DNA from 2 places in the Xanthomonas sp. NCPPB 1067 genome. Region 1 is predicted to be linked to the other one. Evidence: predicted binding sites of a transcription regulator. Region 1 holds the regulator's gene; the other holds the start of a gene.
The links. Region 1 encodes FliA, which starts transcription of late flagellar genes. Its sites were predicted from a motif close to TAAAGTTTNNCNNNCNNNGGCCGATAA; they were not measured.

Region 1 (10,713 bases):
CAGGGTCGGCAGAATCGCCAGGGTCAGCGGCACGCGGATCATGAAGCGGCTGCCGCGGCCCAGTTCGGACTGGATCTGGATCTGCCCGCTGAGTTCGCGGATGCGCGATTGCACCACGTCCATGCCAACGCCGCGGCCGGAGATGTCGGTGACCTCGGCCTTGGTCGAAAAGCCCGGCATGAAGATCAAATGCAGACACTCGTCGGTGCTCAGGCGCGCGGCGGCTTCGGCGTCGATCAGGCCCTTGCCGCGGGCGATCTCGCGCAGGCGTTCGGGGTCGATGCCGGCGCCGTCGTCCTGGATTTCGATACTGACGTAATCGCCTTCCTGCTGCGCGGACAGGCGCACATGGCCGCTGCGCGGCTTGCCGGTGGCTTCGCGCAGGGCCGGCGATTCGATGCCGTGGTCGATGGCGTTGCGCACCAGGTGCACCAGCGGGTCGGCCAGGGCTTCGACCAGATTGCGATCGAGCTCGGTTTCGGCGCCGATCAGTTCCAGCTCCACTTCCTTCGACAGGGTGCGCGCGACATCGCGGGCCACCTTGGGGAAGCGTGCGAACACCTTGCTGACCGGCTGCATGCGGGTGCGCATGACCGCGGTCTGCAGACGTGCGGTGGCGATATCCAGCGTGCTGACCGCGCGGTCGAGTTCTTCGTCGCGCAAGCGGGTGCGCAAGGTCTTCAGGCGGTTGCGCGAGAGCACCAGTTCGCCGATCAGGTTGACGATGGCGTCCAGGCGCTTGGTGTCCACGCGCACGGTCTGTTCGGCTTCAGCACCGGCCTTGGCGGCGGCCTTGGGGCCTTTGGCGCCTGCGACGGGAGCATGCGCGTCGTCGTGTTGCGCCGGCGCGGCGGCAGCCTTGGGGGCGGCCTTGACCGCTGGTGGCGCGCTCTTGGCATCGAACTGCGCGATCAGCGTGGCCGGCGCGTGGGGTACCGCTTCGCCCGAGCCCATCGCGTCCAGCATGGCCTGCAGATAGTCCAGCGACTGCTGCGCGGCATCGAAGTGATGCGCCTGCAGCACTGCCTGGCCCGAGCGCGCCATGCCGAGGGTTTCTTCGGCGGCGTGGCACAGCTCCACCATCGGCTTGATGGCCAGGAAGCCGGCGCCGCCCTTGAGCGTGTGGAAGCCGCGGAACACCGCGTTGAGCTGGTCCGCTTCGTCTGGTGCCTGTTCCAGCGACACCAGCTGTTCGCCGAGGCGATCCAGGATCTCCTGGGCCTCGACGATGAAATCGGCAGCAATATCGTCTGGAACAGCACTCATGATTACAGCCCCAATCCGGACAGCAGGTCGTCGGCGTCGTCCTGCGACACCGCGTGACGGTCCAGGCCCTTGATCGCAGGACCGGCAAGACCGCCGTCGTCTTTCTTCGGTTCGCTGTTCTTGGGCGGCAGGCCCAAGGCGCCGAAGCCTTCGTGCACACGGCGCACGATGCCGGCCACGCGACGGATGATCTGGCCGCTGAGGTCCTGATAGCTCTGCGCCAGCGACAGCTCGGTGAGGTTGTGGCGCATCTTTTCCAGCAGTGCGCCCTGGTCCTCATTGAGCCCGCCATCGCGCAGCTGGTTGGCCAGCACGCGGCATTCCTCGACCAGGTCCAGGGTGCGGTGGCTGGCCTTTTCGGTCATCTCCACCACATGGTCCAGGCGCGAGCAGGCATCGTCCAGTTCGCCGGCCTCTTCGGGCACCGTGGGCAACTCGCCCAGGGCCTGTCCGAGTTCGCGGGCGAGCCGGCTCAGGCTCTGCATCATCGGTCGCGTGCGTAGCGCGGCGAGGTGGTCGACCTCGCGACGCCAGGTGACCTGATCACCGCTTTCCAATGCATCGAGCGCGCTCTGCAGGCGCTCGATCAACGCGGCACGTTCGGCATCGGCTTCCACGGTGGCGTTCATCAGGCGGTCGCCGCCAGACGTTCGAACACCTTGCCCAGCTTCTCTTCCAGCGTCTGCGCGGTGAACGGCTTGATGATGTAGCCGTTCACGCCGCACTGCGCGGCTTCGATGATCTGCTCGCGCTTGGCTTCGGCGGTCACCATCATCACCGGCAGGTGCTTGAGCTTGGCGTCGGCGCGGATGTTGCGCAGCAGGTCGATGCCGGTCATGCCGGGCATGTTCCAGTCCGTCACCACGAAATCGAACGGGCCCGCACGCAGCGCGGCCAGCGCGCTGTTGCCGTCTTCGGCCTCTGCGGTATTGGTGAAGCCAAGATCCGCCAACAGATTCTTGACGATACGGCGCATCGTCGAGAAGTCGTCCACGATCAGGATCCGCATGTTCTTGTTCACATCAAGCTCCTAACACGAAAAAAATCAATCGTCATTTTCGACACCGGCATCGGCCAGTTCGAATACCTTGAGGCGGCCGCGCAGGCGCACCACGGCCTGGCCGTGGATCTGGCAGACGCGCGATTCGCTGACGCCGAGCACGGCGCCGATTTCCTTCAGGTTCAATTCCTGTTCGTAGTACAGCGACAGCACCAACTGCTCGCGCTCGGGCAACTGGCCGATGGCCTTGCCCAGCTCGCGGCCGAATTCGCCACGCTCCATCATCTGCTGCGGATTGGGCCCACCCTTGGCGGTGGTGTCCAGTTCGCCGTGATCTTCGATGCGTGATTCCAGGCTCAGCACCTGGCCGCGTGCGGCGTCTTCCATCAGGCGCAGGTAGTCGGGCAGCGGCATTTCCATCGCGGCGGCCACTTCGGTGGCGGCGGCGGCGCGGCCGGTGCTCTGCTCGATCTTGCGCACTGCGGCGGCGGCGTCGCGGGCGCGGCGGTGCACCGAACGCGGCACCCAGTCGCCACGGCGGATCTCGTCGATCATCGAGCCGCGGATGCGGATCGAGGCATAGGTTTCGAACGAGGCGCCCTGGTCGGAGTCGTAGCTGCGCGAGGCTTCGATCAGACCGATCATGCCGGCCTGGATCAGGTCGTCCACTTCCACGCTCGCCGGAAGGCGGGCGGCCAGGTGGTGGGCGATGCGGCGCACCAGGTCGGCGTGCTGGGTCACCACGTCGTTGGCGTTGTTGCGTTGGACGGCACGGTACTGCGCAGTGGCGGTCGTTGCGGTGGCGGTGCTCATGCGGCCACTCCCCGTTGAATGATGCGTTCGACAAAGAACTCGACGTTGCCGCGCGGCACGGTGGGAGCCTGCCAGCGCGAGGTACGGCGCGCGATTTCTGCGATGGCCTGTGCCGACGGACTGGCGGGGTAGGCCTTGATGACGGGTTGCTGACGCTGCACCGACAGGCGCAGCCAGTCGTCCTGCGGCACGTGGCCGAGGTAGTTCAACGACACGTCGCCGAGGAACTTCTCGCAGACGCGGGAGAGCTTGTCGTACAGCAGGCGGCCCTCGTTGGGGTCGCGCACCATGTTGGCGATGATCTGCAGGCGGTCCACGCCGCGTTCGCGCGAGAGCACCTTGATCAGTGCGTAGGCGTCGGTGATCGAAGCCGGCTCGTCGCAGACCACCACCACGGTGTCCTGGGCGGCCTGGCAGAAGGTCAGCACGCTGTCGGTGATGCCGGCGGCGGTGTCGATGACCATCACGTCCAGGTCGCGTTCCAGTTCGGAGAACACGTTGACCAGGCCGATGTGCTGGGCCGGGGCCAGTTCGGCCATGTGGCGGCGGCCGGACGCGGCCGGCACCACCAGCACGCCGCCGGGGCCTTCGATGATCACTTCATCGAGCGTGCAGCGGCCGGCGATCAGGTCGGCCAGGGTGTACTTGGGCGCCAGGCCCAGGACCACGTCCAGGTTGGCCAGGCCCAGGTCGGCGTCCAGCAGCAGCGTGCGTTTGCCCATGTCGGCAAGCGCCACGGCCAGGTTGGCGGAGATGTTGGTCTTGCCCACGCCGCCCTTGCCGCCGGTCACGGCAATGGTGCGCACCGGGCCCAGAGGCTCGGGACGGGTCGCCGACAGGGGGAAGGCGTTGGTCAGCTTGGCGTATTCACGCGACTGCATGGTTGTGCTCCGGAGTACAGGGCTTATCGGCAGCGCGCCGCAAATCTTCAAGGCGAAGAACGAGACTGGCGGCATTGGCGCGGTGCAGGTCGTCGGGGACCCGCTGTCCGTCAGTCACCCAGGTGATGGGCATCTGGTGATCGACCACCACCGACAAGGCGCTGCCGAAGCGGCCGGTCTCGTCGAGTTTGGTCAGCACCACGCCTTGGGGTTTGGCGTGGGCGAAGCGGCGCACGACCTCGTCGAGGTCGGCGAAATGGGAGTTGGCGGGCAGCACCAGCAGCGAGGTGACCTGCTGGGCGGCGCGCAGCCAGTTCAGCTGGGCGGCCAGGGCGCGATCGCGCTGGCCCATGCCGGCGGTGTCGATCAGCACCAGCTTGTAGTCGCGCAGGCGGTCCAGCAGTTCGAGCAGGCTTTCGGCGCTGTCGGCCTCGTGCACTGCGATGCCGAGCTGGCGGCCGTAGCTGTGCAGCTGCTCGCGGCCGCCGACGCGCAGGGTGTCGGTGGTGACCAGGGCCACGTCGCGCGGGGCGTGCTGGGCGGCGAAGCGCTGCGCCAGCTTGGCGATGGTGGTGGTCTTGCCGGCACCGGTCGGGCCGACCAGGGCGATCACGCCGCCGCGTTCCAGCGGGTCGACCGGGGCCACCGGCAGGCGCTTGGACAGCAGGCCCAGCATCAGGCCGCGGCCGCGGTGCAATTCGGTATCGGCCGGGATCTGCAGGGCGATGTCGCGGGTCAGGCCGGCGTCGAAGCCGTAGTCGTCCATCAGCTCCAGCGCCTGCGCACGCACCGGCGAGCCACGCAGGCGCTCATCGGTGAGGCGGTTCATTTCGCGCTCGATCATCTGCCGCATCAGTGCCAGCTCGCCGCGCAGCTGCTTGAGTTCTTCGTCGTTCTGCGGCGCCGGCATGGCGGCGGCGGGCACCGCGGCCAGCGCGACAGGGGCGGGCGGAGCGACTTCGATCGGCGGCAGCGCGGCTGGCGGCAGGATCTGCGGCAGGGCGTCGTCCAGGTCGAAGTCGGCTTCGTCGGCGAAGGCGTCCTCGTCCTGTGCCGCTGCGGCAACGGCGGGGGCGGCGACCGGAGCGGGCGCCTGCATCGGGGTGGCCTGCACCGCCGGGCGCGGCACCGGGGCGGTGGTCAAAAAGTCGGCGAACAGCTGTTCCGGCACCGCCGACAGCGCGTGTTCCTGACGCTGCACGATCGGCGCAGCGGCCTCCTGCACGGTCTGCACCGGGGCAGCGCTGCGGATCGGCGCGGCCACCGGCGCCTGGCGCGGCACGCTGGCCGGCTGACGCAGGGCCATGGCGGCGATCATGTCTTCGGCGGCGCTGGCCACGCGCTGGCGGTGGCTCATGCCGGCGGTATCGGCAGCCGGCTTGAGCGGGGCGTGCACCGGCGCAGCGGGGCGGGCGGCGACCGGCGCCGCAGCGTGCTGCGTGGGGGCGCTGCTGGCCGCCGGCGTTTCGCGGGCGGTTTCCAGGGCACGCTGCACCAGCTCTTCGTCGTAATTGCTGGCGGCAACGATCTCGATGCCTTCGGCGGTGCGACGGTTGGACAGGATCACGGCATCCGGGCCATGTTCCTCGCGCACCATGCGGAATGCGGTGCGCATATCCGGGGCGACAAAGCGTTTGATTTTCATGCCACCTGCCTCCAGGAACGGGACCCGCCGGACGCCGGACGGGTGCGCGATGAATGTGGGTGTGTCGCCAGCGTCATGAGTTGCCTGTCCCGTTCGTAGTTCCAAGTCCTGCCATCCGCCCCGCAGCGGTGGTGCTGGCTGCGGTCTCGGCAGAGCTAATGCATGCGGTGTGCCAAAACCGCAGTGCTGGATTTCTGGCGCTCGATCAGGAGGGTTGCGCGTGCGGCGGCTGCCCCTGCTGCCCCCCATCCGCCCTTTGGGCACCTTCCCCCGCGGGCGGGGGAAGGGAGGCGTTGGCCCGGCGCTGCTAGTGCATTGGCGCAACGCCGCTGCAGCGCTGGCAATCCGTTGCCTTCTCCCGCGGGCGGGAGAAGGTGGCGCGCAGCGCCGGATGAGGGGCGTTGGTGCGGTGCGAGTCTCGCCTGCGGGAGTGTGGCGAGACTGCTGCCCCCCATCCGCCCTTCGGGCACCTTCCCCCGCGGGCGGGGGAAGGGAGGCGTTGGCTCGGCGCTGCTGCTGCATTGGCGCAACGCCGCTGCAGCGCTGGCAATCCGTTGCCTTCTCCCGCAGTCGGGAGAAGGTGGCGCGCAGCGCCGGATGAGGGGGGCGGTGCGGTGTGACTCCTACCTGCTGGCACATCGCCCGACTGCTGCCCCCATCCGCCCTTCGGGCACCTTCCCCCGCGGGCGGGAGAAGGTGGCGCATAGCGCCGGATGAGGGGCGTTGGCCTTAGCTGATCGTGCCGACCAGCTTCAGACGCTTGTCTTCGGGCACTTCGCTGTACGCCAGCACCGACAGGGACGGGACGCTGTGGCGGACCAGGCGGGCGAGGGCGGCGCGGACCTGGCCGGGCACCAGGACCACCGCCGGTTCGTTGCGGGCTTCCTGTTTGCCCACGCAATCGGCCAGGCTCTGGTGCAGGCGCTCGGCCAGGCCGGGTTCCAGCGCCACGCCGTTGCCATGGGTGGATTCCTGCAGCACGCGCTCCAGCTGCGGGGCAAGGGTGAACACCGGCAGCTCGGCCGACATGCCGGCGATTTCCTGCACGATGAAGCGGCCCAGCGAGGTACGCACCGCGGCGGTGAGGGTGGCCGGGTCCTGGCTGTGCGGGGCGTGCTCGACCAGCGCTTCGACGATCTTGCGCAGCTGGCGTACCGGAATGCGCTCGATCAGCAGGTTCTGCAGCACCCGCACCACCACCGACAGCGGCAATGCCTTGGGGGTGAGGTCTTCGACCATCTTCGGCGCGGTCTTGCCCAGGGTGGCCAGCAGCTGCTGGACTTCCTCGTGGCCGAGCAGTTCCGGGGCGTGCTCGCGGATCAGGTGCGACAGGTGGGTGGCGACCACGGTCGCCGGATCCACCACCGTATAGCCCATGGATTCGGCATAGGCACGCTGATGCGGCTGGATCCAGGTGGCGTCCAGGCCGAACGCCGGGTCCTTGCCGGGAATGCCGTCCAGCTGGCCGAGCGCGCCGCCCGGGTCCAGCGCCAGCTCGCGGTCGGGATGGATTTCGGCGGTGGCGACCGGGACGCCGTGCACCAGCAGCCGGTAGGCATTGGCCGACAGCTCCAGGTTGTCGCGGATATGCACGGGCGGGACCAGGAAGCCGATGTCCTGGGTGAGCTTGCGGCGCACGCCCTTGATGCGTGCCATCAATTCGCCGCCCTGGTGCTTGTCCACCAGCGGGATCAGCCGGTAGCCCACTTCCAGGCCCAGTGGGTCGATCGGGCGCAGTTCGTCCCAGCTCAGCTCGGCGCTGGCCTGGGCGGTGGCGGCAGTGGCTGCCGCCTGCGGGTCGCTGGCCGCATCGCCGGCGGCGGGCGCGACCAGGCTGCGCTTGTACAGTTTCCAGGCGATCACACCCAGGATCAGGCCCAGCGTCAAAAACGCGACGTTGGGCATGCCCGGCACCAGGCCGACCAGGCCCAGGATGGCCGCAGCCACGGCCAGGGCGCGATGCTGGCCGAACACCTGGCCGATCATCGCCCCGCGCATGTCCTGCGCCCGCGAGGCGCGGGTCACCAGCAAGGCGACCGAGGACGAAACCAGCAACGCAGGCAGCTGCGCCACCAGGCCGTCGCCGATCGACAGCAGGGTGTAGGTCGAAGCCGCATCCACGAACGACATGCCGTGCTGCAACATGCCCACGGCCATGCCGCCGACCAGGTTGATGAACAGGATCAGGATGGCGGCGATGGCGTCGCCGCGGATGAACTTGTTGGCACCGTCCATCGCGCCGTAGAAGTCGGCTTCCTCGCGCACTTCCTCGCGGCGGGCCTTGGCTTCCTCGCGCGTCAGCAAACCGGCGTTGAGGTCGGCGTCGATGGCCATCTGCTTGCCGGGCATGGCGTCCAGGATGAAGCGGGCGGTCACTTCCGACACGCGCCCGGCACCCTTGGTGATGACCACGAAGTTGATGATGGTCAGGATCGCGAACACCACGATACCCACGGCGTAGTTGCCGCCGATCACGAACTGGCCGAACGCCTCGATCACCTTGCCGGCGGCGGCGTGGCCGTCCTGGCCGTTGATCAGGATCACGCGGCTGGAAGCGACATTCAGCGCCAGCCGCAGCATCGTGGTCATCAGCAGCACGATGGGGAAAATGGTGAATTCCAGCGGACGCTGCACGTACACCACCGCCAGCAGCACCATCAGCGAGATGGCGATGTTGAAGGTGAACAGCGCATCCAGCACCGGGGCCGCCAGCGGCACCATCAGCATGGCCAGCATGGCCATCAGGGCCAGCGGCGCACCCAGGCCGTTGCGCAGCAACTCCATGATGCGGCGGGCGTTCATCGGGACGGGCTGGGCGCTCATGGGGTCGCTCCCTTGCCGAACTCATCCACCTCCAGCGACGGCAATTCCGGCATCGGGCCGCCGTTCCACCCGCGCAGCTGGTAGACGTAGGAAAGCACCTGGGCCACGACCGAATAGAGTCTCACGGGAATTTCCTTGCCGATTTGGGCTTCCCTATACAAGGCGCGTGCCAAAGGCGGGGCGGTGACGATGGCCACCCGGTGCTGTTCGCCGGTTTCGCGGATGCGGAAGGCCATTTCGTCCACGCCCTTGGCCACCACGATCGGCGCACGCATCTTGCCGCCCTCGTACTTCAGCGCCACCGCGTAGTGGGTCGGGTTCATCAGCACCACGTCCGCCTTGGGCACCGCTTCCATCATCTGGCGCTGCGACATCTGCATCTGCATCTGGCGAATGCGGCCCTTCACTTCCGGGCTGCCCTCGCTTTCCTTCATCTCGCGCTTGATCTCCTCGCGCGTCATCTTGAGCTTCCGCATCCAGTTCCACTTCTGGTACGGCGCATCGATCGCGGCCAGCAGCACCAGTGCGCCGGCGGTGTAGAACAGCAGGCTCTTGGTGAAGTCCAGGCCGTTGCCCACCGCCTGCTCCAGCGGCTGGTTCACCAGTGCGCGCAGGCCGTGCAGGCTCCTGGAGATGCACAGCCACGCCGCCAGGCCGACGAACAGCAGGCGCAGCACCGACTTGACCAGCTCGGCCAGGCTGTGGCTGCCCCACATGCGCTTGACCCCGTTCATCGGGTTGAGCTTGTTGAGGTCGGGCATCAGCGCCTTACCGGAAAAATGCAGGCCGCTCATCAGCAGCGGGCCGGCCAGCCCGGCCAGCAGGCAGATGCCGATCAGCGGCACCATCACCCACAGCAACTGCATCAGCAGGTCGCCGAAGTGGCCGAACAGCGCCATCGGGTTCTCGCGCATCCTCGGGTCGGGGCTGAGCGCGGTCTTCATCCACACCGCCGCGCCATCGCCGATGCCGCCGGCCAGGGCCATCAGGCCGAACACGCCGGCGCCGAACACCGCCGCAGTGGACAACTCCCGCGATTGCGGGATGTTGCCTTGCTCGCGGGCCTCGCGAAGGCGTTTTTCGGTGGGAAGCTCTGTACGCTCGCCGCCGTCTTCGGACTCGGACATGGAAGTGCCGGTGGGGGATCAGCCTGGGCTGATGCAAGCGGTGTTCCAGAGGCGGGATTCGGGAGTCGGGATTTGTAAGAGCGGTGGGCTGCGGGCTGATCGGGATGCGGCTGACGGGCCGAATGGATGATGCCGCGTCGTGCTCGGGGCGTGGCGCCTTGGGGCCTGGCTCAGCTGGCCAGGCGTGTTGGGCCGTCGCGTTGGGCGAGGACCAGGGCGATGAACTGTTCGGCGGGCATCGGCCGGCCCAGCAGATAGCCCTGCAGCTGGTCGCAGCCCAGGCGTTCGAGGGTGTTGCGCTGGGCCGGGGTTTCCACGCCCTCGGCCACCACCTGCAGGCGCATGGTGTGGGCCAGCGCCACCACTGCGGCAACGATGGCGATGTCCTCGGCGCCGTTGTCCATGGCCTGCACGAAGCTGCGGTCGATCTTCAGCTCGTGCGCGGGCAGCCGGCGCAGGTACAGCAGGTTGGAATAGCCGGTGCCGAAGTCGTCGATGGCGATGCGCACGCCCAACGCGTTGAGCTGGCCCAGGGTGTGCAGGCAGGCCTCGGCATCGCGCATGGCCATGGTCTCGGTGATTTCCAGGGTGAGCTGGCCAGGGGCGATGGCATGGCTGCCCAGCGTGGTCGCCACTTCGTCCAGCAGGCTGGGCGAGGCGAGCTGGGTGGCCGACAGGTTCACCGCCACGCGCCAGTCGCCATGGCCGGCGTCGCGCCACTCCCGCATCTGCCGGCAGGCCTGTTGCAGGACCCAACTGCCCAGCGCACCGATCATGCCGCTGCGTTCGGCCAGCGGAATGAAGCTGTCCGGTGGCACCAGGCCGCGTTCGGGGTGCTGCCAGCGAACCAGCGCCTCGGCACCGAGCGGGCGGCCGTCCTCGGCGCAGTACTTGGGTTGGTAATGCAGGACGAACTGGCCCGACTCCAGCGCGCGTGGCAGCTCCTGCAGTAATTGCAGGCGCTCGCCGGTGGTGCCGGTCATGGAGCGTTCGAAGAAGCTGTAGCGGTTGCGGCCAGCCTGTTTGGCGTGACCCATCGCGGCATCGGCGTGGCTCATCAGCTGGTGTTCGCTGCCCGCATCCTCCGGGTACAGCGCGATCCCGATACTGCTGCTCAGACGCAGCTCGCGCTCGCCGACCAGGAAGGGCGCTGCCAGC
Region 2 (10,713 bases), on a different contig from region 1:
CGACCCTGTGGCCGCGCGATCCGCCGGTCCGCGCGCGCAAGACCGTGCCCGATGCCTGGCTGGAAGTGCAGATCAGCGAGGGCCGCAACCGCCAGGTGCGGCGCATGACCGCCGCAGTCGGCCTGCCCACGTTGCGACTGGTGCGCGTGGCCATCGGTGGGTGGAGCCTGGACACCCTGGCCCCCGGTCAATGGCGTCAGGAGGGCAGCCCCTTGCCACGGCCGCCCCGCGCACGCCGCTGAGCGGCGGCGTACCAACGCTGCACGTGCGCGAGGCTGCGCCGCTGTCGCTCGCGACAGGGGCGCACTGGCGCGATCTGCGGGTGTGCACTGATCGCTCCGTTGATCGGCGGATGGAGGCCTGCCGTGGGCCTCGATACTGCAACGGCCGACGCGCACCGCTTGCGCCACTGGGAGCAAGCGATGCGCGGTTTCGTTCGAAGCTAGGTGACAGCGCCAGCGGAGGCCGACGCCGGACATCGGGAGGCGACGGGACCGGCGCGAGAGAGCGCGTGCAGGGCCACGATGGGGCTGGGGCCACCTGGCGAGACCCCAAAAGAATGCGGCTACAGCATGAATCGCCGAAGCTGTTCGGCATTGCATCGGGCCGTAGGCAGGACCCGCCTTTGCGAATCCCGAATGCCTACTCCCGAATCCGGACAAATAGAACGACCTGCAGGGCTTACTCGATGCCGTCGCTCGGCGTCACTGCATTGCGGCGTTGATAGGCCGCGCGGCGGGCGTTGGCGTTGCCGGCGTGTTCGCGGTCCAGACGATGGACGTTGCCGCCGAGCACCTGCTGATCGCGCTGACGCTTGCGGTACACCGCATAACCGATCAAGCCCAGGCCGGCGACTGCAGCGGCCACCGTCACGGCGGGGTTACGCTTGACCAGTCTGGTGGCGACTTTGCCGCCGGTGCGCACGGCGCCCAAGGCAGCGCCCGTCTTGAGCCACTCACTGGCGCCGGGGCCGAAGCTGCGCAGGCCATGACCTGCGTGGCGAGCCTGATCGCCTGCATTGGAGGCGGCATGCCGCAGATGGTCGCCGGCATTGCCTGCCAGTTCCAGGGCACGCTCCAGGGCGCGTTCGGTGATGACAGTCAGCTTGCTCATTGGGGGCGTTTCCTTTCTGAGTACGTGGTACGCAGTCTGTGGGCTATTGCGTATAGACGGTGTTAGCGGTGCTCGGGCTTGTTTGGGTTGCGGTTAAGTAATGATGCGGGGCGAGGCTGTCTGCTCCACCGCCTCCCATTCGCACCCTCGTCCCAACCCCTTATCTCTCCCGACGAGAGAGGGGCTCACATCAGGTGCCGCGTGGTTTTGCGCGATGGGTGGCGGACGCAGTCCACGGATCGTCCGGCCAGGGATGCCGCGGATACCGCCCCTTCATTTCCTTCCTGACGTCCGGATAAGTCGTCGCCCAGAAACTCTTCAGATCCTGCGTGACCTGCAACGGGCGGCCGCCCGGTGAGAGCAGGTGCAGCGTGAGAGGGATGCGGCCGTCGGCGATGCGCGGGGTTTCGGCCAGACCGAACAATTCCTGCAGCTTGACCGCCAGCACCGGTGGCAGCGGCTGCCCGGCGTGGTCCAGCGCGTAGCTGATCTGGCGTTCCATGCCCGAGGGCACGCTCACACGCGTGGGCGCAAGGCGATCGATGGCCTGCCGATGTTCCCACGCCAACGCAGCCTTGAGGGCTTCGCCCAGGCCGGCTTCGTCCAGCGCGTCCAGCCGCGTCTTGCCGGCGAAGGCCGGGCGCAGCCAGTCGTCCAGTGTCGCCAGCAGCGCGGTGTCGGACAGATCGGGCAACGCCAGCTCGGGCATCCACGTGCGCAGCGACAGCAGGCGCGCACGCCACTGCTGCAGGGTATCGGTCCAGGGCAAGGCCTCCAGGCCGAGTTGGCGCACCGCATCGGTGAGCGCGCCGGCTGCCTGTGCCGGATCGACACGGCCGGCGGGTCGGCTGTCGAGCACGATGCGGTCGAAGCTGGATTGCCGGCGTGCGACCAGGGCGCGCTTGTCCGCGTCCCACAGCACCACGTCCTGCTGCACGAAGCGGTCGGGCAGGCTGCGGCGCAGGTACGCCTCGTCCACGGGGGCGGCCCGCAGCAGCAGCGCATCCTTGGCTTCGTAGCGCAGCTCGCTGGCCACCAGCCAGGGCTCGCCGCGCAGGTCGCTGTGATCGAACAGGCGCGCGCTGCGGCCGTTGGCGAGCAGATAGCGCAGCGGGTCGGCAGGGTGGCGGGCGGCGATGCGGTCCGGAAAGGCATGCGACAGCAGGTCGCCCAGGGCATGCGCCTCTACGCTGGAGGGTGGAGCCGTGTCGCAGCGCAGCCGGCGGCGCCATTGCTTGGCGGCGCTGTCGATCGCAGCCAGGCCGCTGCGATGGGCGTCTGGCCCGCTGCGACCCTGGCGAAATGCGGCCAGCGCCCGCCAGCGCGCGGCCAGGCCATCGCCCCCCTGGCGCAACGGGTCGCGTGCTTCAAGCAGCGCAGCCAGGTCGCAGGCCAAGGCCAACCGCGGCGCGGCGCCGGCCTGGGCCAGCATCGCCGCCAGGCGCGGGTGCGTGCCCAGCGCCAGCATGCGGCGGCCGAGTGCGGTGATGCCGCCACCTTCGGCGAGGGCGCCCAGCCGTTGCAGCAATTCGCGCGCAGCGGCCAGCGCACCGACCGGCGGTGCATCGACGAAGCGCAGCGCATCGCTGCCCCAGGCAGCCAGCTCCAGCGCCAGGCCGGCCAACTCGACCTGGGTGATCTCGGCGCGCCGTTGGGGTTCCAGCCGCTGGGACTGCGGCCACAGCCGGTACGCCCAGCCGCTGGCCACGCGTCCGGCACGGCCGGCGCGCTGATCGGCCGAGGCCTGTGCGATGGTCACCACATCCAGCCGGGAGAATCCGCTATTGGGATCGTAGTGCGGTTCGCGCGCCTGGCCGCTGTCGATCACCACACGCACGCCCGGCAGCGTGACCGAGGACTCGGCCACGTTGGTGGCGAGCACCACGCGGCGATGGCCATGCGGGTCGGGCTGCAGCACCTGGCCTTGCGCCTCCACCGACAACTCGCCGTGCAGCGGCAGCACCTGGACGACCGGGTCGAGGACATCCTCCAGGGCCGCTTGCACCCGTACGATCTCGCGCTGGCCGGGCAGGAACACCAGCACATCGCCGGGATGGGTGGCCAGCGCATGTTCCACCGCACGCCGCGCCTGCGGCTCCAGCGGCTCGTCGCGGCGCGCCGGGAAGTGCGCGATCTCCACCGGGAAGCTGCGCCCGGCGCTGCTGAGCCGCGGCGCATCCAGGAAGCCGGCCAGGTGCTCGCCATCCAGCGTGGCCGACATCGCCACGATACGCAGGTCCTCGCGCACCTGCGCCTGCACGTCCAGCGCCAGCGCCAGGCCCAGATCGCCGGCCAGGTGGCGTTCGTGGAACTCGTCGAACAGCAGCGCGCCGACCCCTTCCAGCATGGGATCGTCCTGGATCATCCGGGTCAGGATGCCTTCGGTGACGACCTCGACGCGGGTGCGCGCGGAGGTCTTGTTCTCGAAGCGAATGCGGTAACCCACCGTCTCGCCGACCGTCTCGCCGAGCTGGCGCGCCATGAACAGCGCAGCGCTGCGCGCGGCGACACGACGTGGTTCCAGCATCACGATCCTGCGTCCGGCCAGCCATGGCGCATCCAGCAGCGCCAATGGCACCTGCGTGGTCTTGCCGGCGCCCGGTGGGGCCTCGAGTACCAGGCGCGGGTGAGCGATCAGGCTGTCGCGCAGCTGCGGCAGCAGCGCTGAGATGGGAAAAGCGGGGTCGTTCATGCGCGGGAGGATACGGCCTGCGTGCCATCGGCACGATGGTCGGGCGCTGCGATGACGGGTGTGGAAGGCAAGGAAGAGCCTGCTTGTGCGGGCCAACGGCGCGGCCTGCGATGCCGGGGGCGCTTCAGACTGTCGCCAAATCGTCGATAACCCGCATATCCCATACGACTGGATTCCCGATGTCCGCCTCCATGCCGAAGTTCGTCAGCCTGCAAAGCAAACTGCTGGGCGCACTTGCGCTGGGCCTGTCGGTCATCCTGTTGTGCGCGCTCGGCGGTCTGGGCACGGCCTGGCTGAGTCTGTCGGGCAAGGTGCCGGCGGAGGTCGCACAGGCCTCCGCCAGCGAAGAAATCACCCGCAACTTCCGCCTGCAGGTGCAGGAATGGAAGAACGTGCTGATCCGCGGGCGCGATCCGGCGCAACTGGACAAGCACTTGGGAGCCTTCCGCGAGCAGGGCAGGAAGGTGCAGGCCAGTACCGAAGCGCTGGCCAGTCAGGCCAAGGATCCGCAGGTGCGCACGCTGGCGCAGGATTTCGCCACCGCCCACCTGGGCCTGCAGGCCAACTACGAAGCGGCATTGGGCAAATTCGCCGCGGCCGGGTACGACACCCAGGTGGGCGACCAACTGGTCAAGGGCCAGGATCGCGCGCCCAGCAACACGCTCGAAGCGCTGGTCAAGCGCAGCAAGGTGCTGGCCGATGCGGCAGTGCTGGCCAGCTCGCAGTCGGCGCAGCACAAACTGGTGTACTCGGCAGTCGCCACCATCGTTGCGGCGGTGTGCCTGGTGGCGGCGCTGGGCTGGTGGATCCGGCGTTCGATCGTGCGTCCGATCGAGAATGTCGCGCATGCCGCACGTCTGGTGGCAGCGGGCGACCTGTCGGCGCGTGCGACGGTCAGCAATCGCGATGAAATCGGCCTGCTGGGCCAGGCCATGGGTCAGGTCGTCACCACGCTCACCGACGTTTCCACCGCGCAGGCCGACATGGCGCAGCGCCACGAGGCCGGGCAGATGAGCTATCGCATGGATGCGCAGGTGTTTCCGGGCGCTTACGGGCGCATGGTCGACGACACCAATGGTTTGATCGGTGCGCAAGTGGACCTGATCGGCACCATGCTGCAGGTGATGCAGCACTACGCGGTGGGCGACATGTCGGTGGACATGCCGCGCCTGCCGGGCGAGAAAGCGCAGATTACAGAGGCGATGGACACCACCAAGCGCAATCTGGCCGCAATCAACGGCGAAATCCGCGGCCTGGTCGACGCCGCGGCCGCCGGCGACTTTGCCACGCGCGGCAACGCCGATGCCTATCAGTTCGAGTTTCGCGGCATGGTGAGCGGTCTCAATGGGTTGATGCAGAACGTGGACCACAACCTGGCCGAGTTGTCGCAATTGCTCAAGGCCATCGCCGACGGCGATCTGACTGCGCGCATGCATGGCGACCAGCAGGGCGTGTTTGCGCGGATGCGCGACGACGCCAATGCCACCGTGCAGCGCCTGACCGACATCGTTGGCGACATCACGCTGGCGGCCCAGACCATCCGCACCGCGTCGGCGGAAATCGCCGCCGGCAACAACGACCTCGCCCAGCGCACCGAACAGCAGGCCGCGAATCTGGAGGAAACCGCTGCCTCGATGGAGGAGTTGACCTCCACCGTGCGACAGAATTCCGAGACCGCGCAGCAGGCCAGCCGTGGCGCTCAGGCGGCGGCCGAAATCGCCGGCCGCGGCGGCGAGATGGTCGCCAGCGTGGTCGACACCATGGGCGAGATCGAAGGCTCGTCCCGGAAGATCGCCGAGATCATCAGCGTCATCGACGGTATCGCGTTCCAGACCAACATCCTGGCCTTGAACGCGGCGGTGGAAGCGGCGCGTGCCGGCGAACAGGGGCGCGGCTTTGCCGTGGTGGCCTCGGAAGTGCGCGCGCTGGCACAACGCTCGGCTGGTGCCGCGAGGGAGGTCAAGCAATTGATCCAAGCCTCGGTGGAAAGCGTCGAGCGCGGCAGTGCACGCGTGGATCAGGCCGGGCGCACGATGCAGGACATCGTGCAATCGGTACAGCAGGTCACCACCCTGATCGCGGAGATCTCCGCCGCCTCGCGCGAACAGTCGGCCGGGATCGAACAGGTGGCGCGCACCGTCAACGACATGGACGAAACCACCCAGCGCAATGCCGCGCTGGTGGAAGAGGCTTCCGCCGCCGCGCGCGCGATGGAGGAGCAGGCGGTGGAACTGAGCGAAGCGGTGGCAGTGTTCCGGCTGGATGTGCGCCGGCCGCGGTTGGCGGCTGCGGCGTGATTGCGTGAGATGTCGTAGCGGCCCGGGTGCAGATGCTTGAATCGAACGCCTGGTGAGTCGAGGGCGCGGTGCCCTTGCCGCTTGCGGGACATGCCGTGAATCCATCCGTGGAGGCTCCTAGGCGGCAGCCATGCCGCCAAGGGTCACGCAACCGGCGCGAACACCGCACCAGGATGGCGGTCGGTGGCCGGGTCAAAACCTGAGTTTGCCTTGGGACGCCGAGAAGTTTGAGATCGCCTTGTTCAAGGCTTGCCTGTTGCTTGGCTTCGATTGAGAAGCCAACCGGAAGCTCATCATCCGAACAACGCGCCTCATGCAGTGCTTACACCATGCGCACCGATGCCTTCGACTGGTCCTTGTTCGCCCATCGTTGCGGGACCTTACGCGGCATGGATGCCGCACAAGAGCCTACAAGGACATACTTACGGGGTGTCCTGCGATGGTGGACGGGCAAGGGCCTTGCGGCCAGGCAGCAGATCGACCGCTCCACGATCGATCTATCGACACCAGTCACTTCGAGACACAGGACAGCTGCGCTGCAATGACGCATTCAAGTCGCAGCGTTGTCGGACGACCAAGCCAGGCCAGGCCAACCTCAGCACCCAGGCATCAACCTGCTTCGCGCACCCGCGCGGTCAGGCCCTTGAGGAAGGCACGCAGCAGCTGATCGCCGCAGGGGCGGAAATTCTTGTGACCGGGCTGGCGGAACAGTGCGGAGAGTTCCGGCTTGGAGAGCGGAAAGCCGGCACCGGCGAAGATGGCGTGCATGTCGACATCCTTCAGCTCGAAGGCCACGCGCAGCTTCTTCAGCACCAGGTTGTTGCCGACGCGCGCCTCCAGTGGCCGTGGCGGCTGGCTCTCGTCGCGGCCACGGAAGCGCAGCACCAGCCCGTCCAGGAAGCGCGCCAGCATCGCATCGGTGCAGGGTTCGAAACCGGGCTCGTCTTCCTTCTTCAGCCAGGCCTGTACCTGCGGCTTGTCGAGCACGAACTGCGGGTCGGCCAGGTGGGTGATCTGCACCACCTTGTCGTCGCTGAGATCGAGCATGTAGCGAATGCTGCGCAGTACATCGTTGTGGATCATGACCATTCCGGTGCCCCGGCCCGCGGCCGGAAAGCGGCCATTCTACGGGGCTTGCATGAAACAGGCCTGACATGGGGCCCAGCGCATCCTGCGCGCCGGAGGCGCGGCGGGTGGCGTGAGCGTTGGGGCAATGCGGCCCCGGCTGCCGGGGCGCCGCAGCGCGCTCAGCTGCCGCGATAGGTGGAATAGCCGTACGGGGAAAGCAGCAGTGGCACGTGGTAGTGGCCATCGTCGGCGATGCCGAACGCGATCGGCACCACGTCCAGGAAGGGTGGATCGGCCAGCGCGGCGCCGTTGGCGCGCCAGTAGCCGGCCACCGCGAATTCCAGCCGGTAGTGGCCCGGTGCCAGGGTCAGGGCGGCCAGCGCCGGGCAGCGCCCGTCCGCATCGGTGACCGCTTCCAGGCGCAGCGCCTGGCCGGCGAACAGGCGCAGCGACACGCCGGCTGCGGGACGTCCCCGCGCGGTGTCCAGCACGTGGGTGGAGAGCGTGCTCATGCCACCGCCTGGGCCGGTTGTGGCCATTGGCCGACGAATTCGGGTTGGTCGTAGGCCAGGTAGCCATCGACGATGGCCTGGCGGTCGTCCAGGAACAACTGGTCGGCCACCGCGCGTGCCAGCCGTGGCAGCGCGACCTTGAGCCCGGACAGGGCCGCGGCCGAGGGGCCGTGATTGATCAGCGCCGAGTAGTTGAAGGCGAACAGCCCGTGCAGCAGGGCGGCATCTTCCGGCGCGCGCGGCAGCAGCTCGAAACCCGGCCCGAGGTAGGGGTGCGCGTCCAGCACCGCATTGGCCTGGCCTGGCGGCGGCTGGTAGCGGTCGGCCCAGCAGGCGATGCGCCCGGACAGCGCGGCCAGTTCCGGGCGCAGCTGCGGGTCGGTGACCAGCCCGGTGGCGATGGCGAGGAAATCGAAGCGATGTTCGCCCTGCGGCGTGCGCACCACCACGGCGCCATCGCGTTCGGCCACCTCCTGCCACGGTGCACCCGCATGCAGTGCGAAGCCGGCATGTGCGCAGGCGCGCTGGAAGGTGTCGTTGGTGGGAGGTTGGTTGTGCGCGAAGAAGCTGGCCATCATGCGGTACTTGTCCGCATCCGGCAGGGCGAGAAAGCGCGGGATGATGCCGGCCTGTTCCATATGCCGGAACGGGTTGATGCGCGGCAGTTCGCTCCGCCGGACGAACACCTCCGCGCAGGCCGCGCCCTGTTCCAGCGCGAAGCAGGCATTGTCGAACGCCGAGGCGCCGCCGCCCAGGATCCCCACGCGCCGGCCGGCCAGCGCGGCGTAGTCGATGGGGCCGGAGGTATGCGCGTAGCGGTGCGCGGGCAGGGCGCGGGCGATCCACTCGGGGACTACCCACTGGCCGCCACCCTGGATGCCGGTGGCCAGGATCAGCTTGCGCGTCAGCAGCGGCGCGCCCATCGCCAGATGCAGGCGGTGGATGCCCGGCGCCACGTTGGGCTCCACCCGCACCAACCGGGTCGCATTGCGCACCGGCAGCCGCAACACGGCGCGGTACCAGCGCAGATAGTCCATCCAGGCGCCGCGCGGGATCTTGTCCAGCGCGTCCCAGCCGGCGCTGCCGTGCTGCGCCTCCCACCACGCGCGGAAGGTGAGCGACGCGACGCCCAGATCGATCGAGGTGATCTGCTTGGGCGTGCGCAGCGTCTGCATGCGCGCATAGGTCACCCACGGGCCCTCCTGCCCGGCCGGGTTTTCGTCGACGACCAGCAGGTTGTGCAGGCGCTCGCGTTGCAACGCGAACGCCGCGCCCAGGCCGCTCTGCCCGGCGCCGACGATGATGGCGTCATAGACATGCCCGGCCGGATGCACGCGCGGGGCCACCCAGGTCTCACCGCCGTGGGCCAGGCGTTGCAGGTCGCGGGCGATCTCGCGTTCGAGGTGGGCCAGGCTCATGGCAATGCCTCCAGACGAAGCTGCACGATGCTGCCGATCTCGGCGAGGGCGGTGGCGATTTCCTCGCGGCGCGTCGCCTCCAGGCGGCGTTCCAGCGCGGCGAGGATGCCGGCCTTGTCGTGCAACCGCACGCAGATCACGAACGGAAAGCCGAAGCGATGACGATACGCCTGATTGAGCGCGTGGAAGCGCCTGAACTCGGCCTCGCTGAGCCGGTCCAACCCGGCTGAGGCCTGCTCTGCAGCCGAGGTGGCGGTGAGCGTGCGATCGATCGCCGCCTTGCCGGCCAGTTCCGGATGCGCACGGATCAGCGCGACCTGATCTTCCGGCGAGGCCTCGTAGACGACCTGCATCAAGCCGACATGCACATCGTCGAACGGCCGCCGCCGCACCGCGCGCTCGACCACCCAAGGCGAATGCTCGAACAGGTCGCGGTAGCGCGCCACGAAGGCGGCATCGTCCAGAACGCGGTCGTCGACCACGCTCATGCGTGCGTGCCCTGCAGCGAGACGTGCGCGGCCACCACCTTCCAGCCATCGGCAAAACGCACCCAGCTCTGACTTTGCCGCCCGCGCGCACTGCTGCCCTCGCGAACGAATTCTGCATGCGTGGTGGCGAAATCCTGGCCGAAGCCATGCACCTGCACCTGCGTCAGCCGGCGCTGCGGCGAGCCGCCGCGGCCGATGCGAAACGCACGGATCGCGTCGATGCCGTACAGCACCTCGCCCACGCCGTAGCGCACGGTGCTGGGCGCTGCATGAAACAGCGCATCCATCGCGGCGATGTCATCGCGCATCAAGGCGTCCTCGTAGGCGTGGAAGGCCGCGCTCACCTGCGCGATGACCTCGGGCAGATCGATCTGGGCTGCATCGATGCTCATGCCGGATGCACCTGCAGCCAATGGCGGGCGATATCGATCCGGCGCGCCACCCAGGCGTCGCCGCTGGCCAGCACGTGATCGACGAAACGGGCCAATGCCGCCGCGCGCGCCGGTTTGCCGGCGATGCGCCCGTGCAGGCCGATGGAGAGCATGCGCCCGCCCTCGCTACGCAACTGCTCGAAGCCATCGCGCAGGTAACGGAAGAACGGCTCGCCATCGGCGAAGCCGTTGTAGGCGACGAATTTCATGTCGTTGGCATCCAGCGTATAAGGCACGACCAATTGCGCACGGCCGTGGCGGGTGTCGTAATACGGCAGGTCGTCGGCATAGCTGTCGGCGTCGTAGACGAAGCCACCTTCCTCGGCGATCAGTCGCGCGGTGTTCGGGCTGGTGCGGCCCTGGTACCAGCCCAGCGGCCGGCTGCCGGTGACGCGGGTGTGCACGGCGATGGCCTCGGCGATGTGCGCGCGCTCGATGTGTTCGGACACCTGTTGATAGTCGATCCAGCGCAGCCCATGGCTGGCGATTTCCCAGTCGGCCGCCTGCATCGCCGCCACCGCGTCCGGGTTGCAGGCCAATGCGCTGGCCACCCCGAACACCGTCACCGGCAGCGCGCGTGCGGTGAAAAGCCGATGCAGCCGCCAGAAGCCGGCGCGGCTGCCGTATTCGTACAGGCTTTCCATCGCCATGGCGCGCGCGCCGGGCTGTGCCTGGGCGCCGACCATCTCCGACA

Region 2: a site for FliA is predicted at 3,929-3,955, ahead of LL962_RS00970 (methyl-accepting chemotaxis protein). Genes of this name have one in related genera too.

Annotation. Positions count from the first base shown of each region.
Region 1 is NZ_JAJGQG010000023.1:13,450-24,162, reverse strand. Features, by position in the region: gene LL962_RS15785 (chemotaxis protein CheA) at 1-1,266, opposite strand, end outside; gene LL962_RS15780 (protein phosphatase CheZ) at 1,269-1,895, opposite strand; gene cheY (chemotaxis response regulator CheY) at 1,895-2,287, opposite strand; gene LL962_RS15770 (RNA polymerase sigma factor FliA) at 2,312-3,079, opposite strand; gene LL962_RS15765 (MinD/ParA family protein) at 3,076-3,960, opposite strand; gene flhF (flagellar biosynthesis protein FlhF) at 3,947-5,605, opposite strand; gene flhA (flagellar biosynthesis protein FlhA) at 6,335-8,407, opposite strand; gene flhB (flagellar biosynthesis protein FlhB) at 8,425-9,555, opposite strand; gene LL962_RS15745 (putative bifunctional diguanylate cyclase/phosphodiesterase) at 9,726-10,713, opposite strand, start outside.
Region 2 is NZ_JAJGQG010000001.1:222,913-233,625, forward strand. Features, by position in the region: gene LL962_RS00955 (pseudouridine synthase) at 1-242, shown strand, start outside; gene LL962_RS00960 (hypothetical protein) at 682-1,113, opposite strand; gene hrpB (ATP-dependent helicase HrpB) at 1,304-3,805, opposite strand; gene LL962_RS00970 (methyl-accepting chemotaxis protein) at 3,985-6,102, shown strand; gene LL962_RS00975 (DUF1456 family protein) at 6,712-7,185, opposite strand; gene uraH (hydroxyisourate hydrolase) at 7,350-7,709, opposite strand; gene hpyO (FAD-dependent urate hydroxylase HpyO) at 7,679-9,100, opposite strand; gene uraD (2-oxo-4-hydroxy-4-carboxy-5-ureidoimidazoline decarboxylase) at 9,097-9,588, opposite strand; gene hpxZ (oxalurate catabolism protein HpxZ) at 9,585-9,980, opposite strand; gene puuE (allantoinase PuuE) at 9,977-10,713, opposite strand, start outside.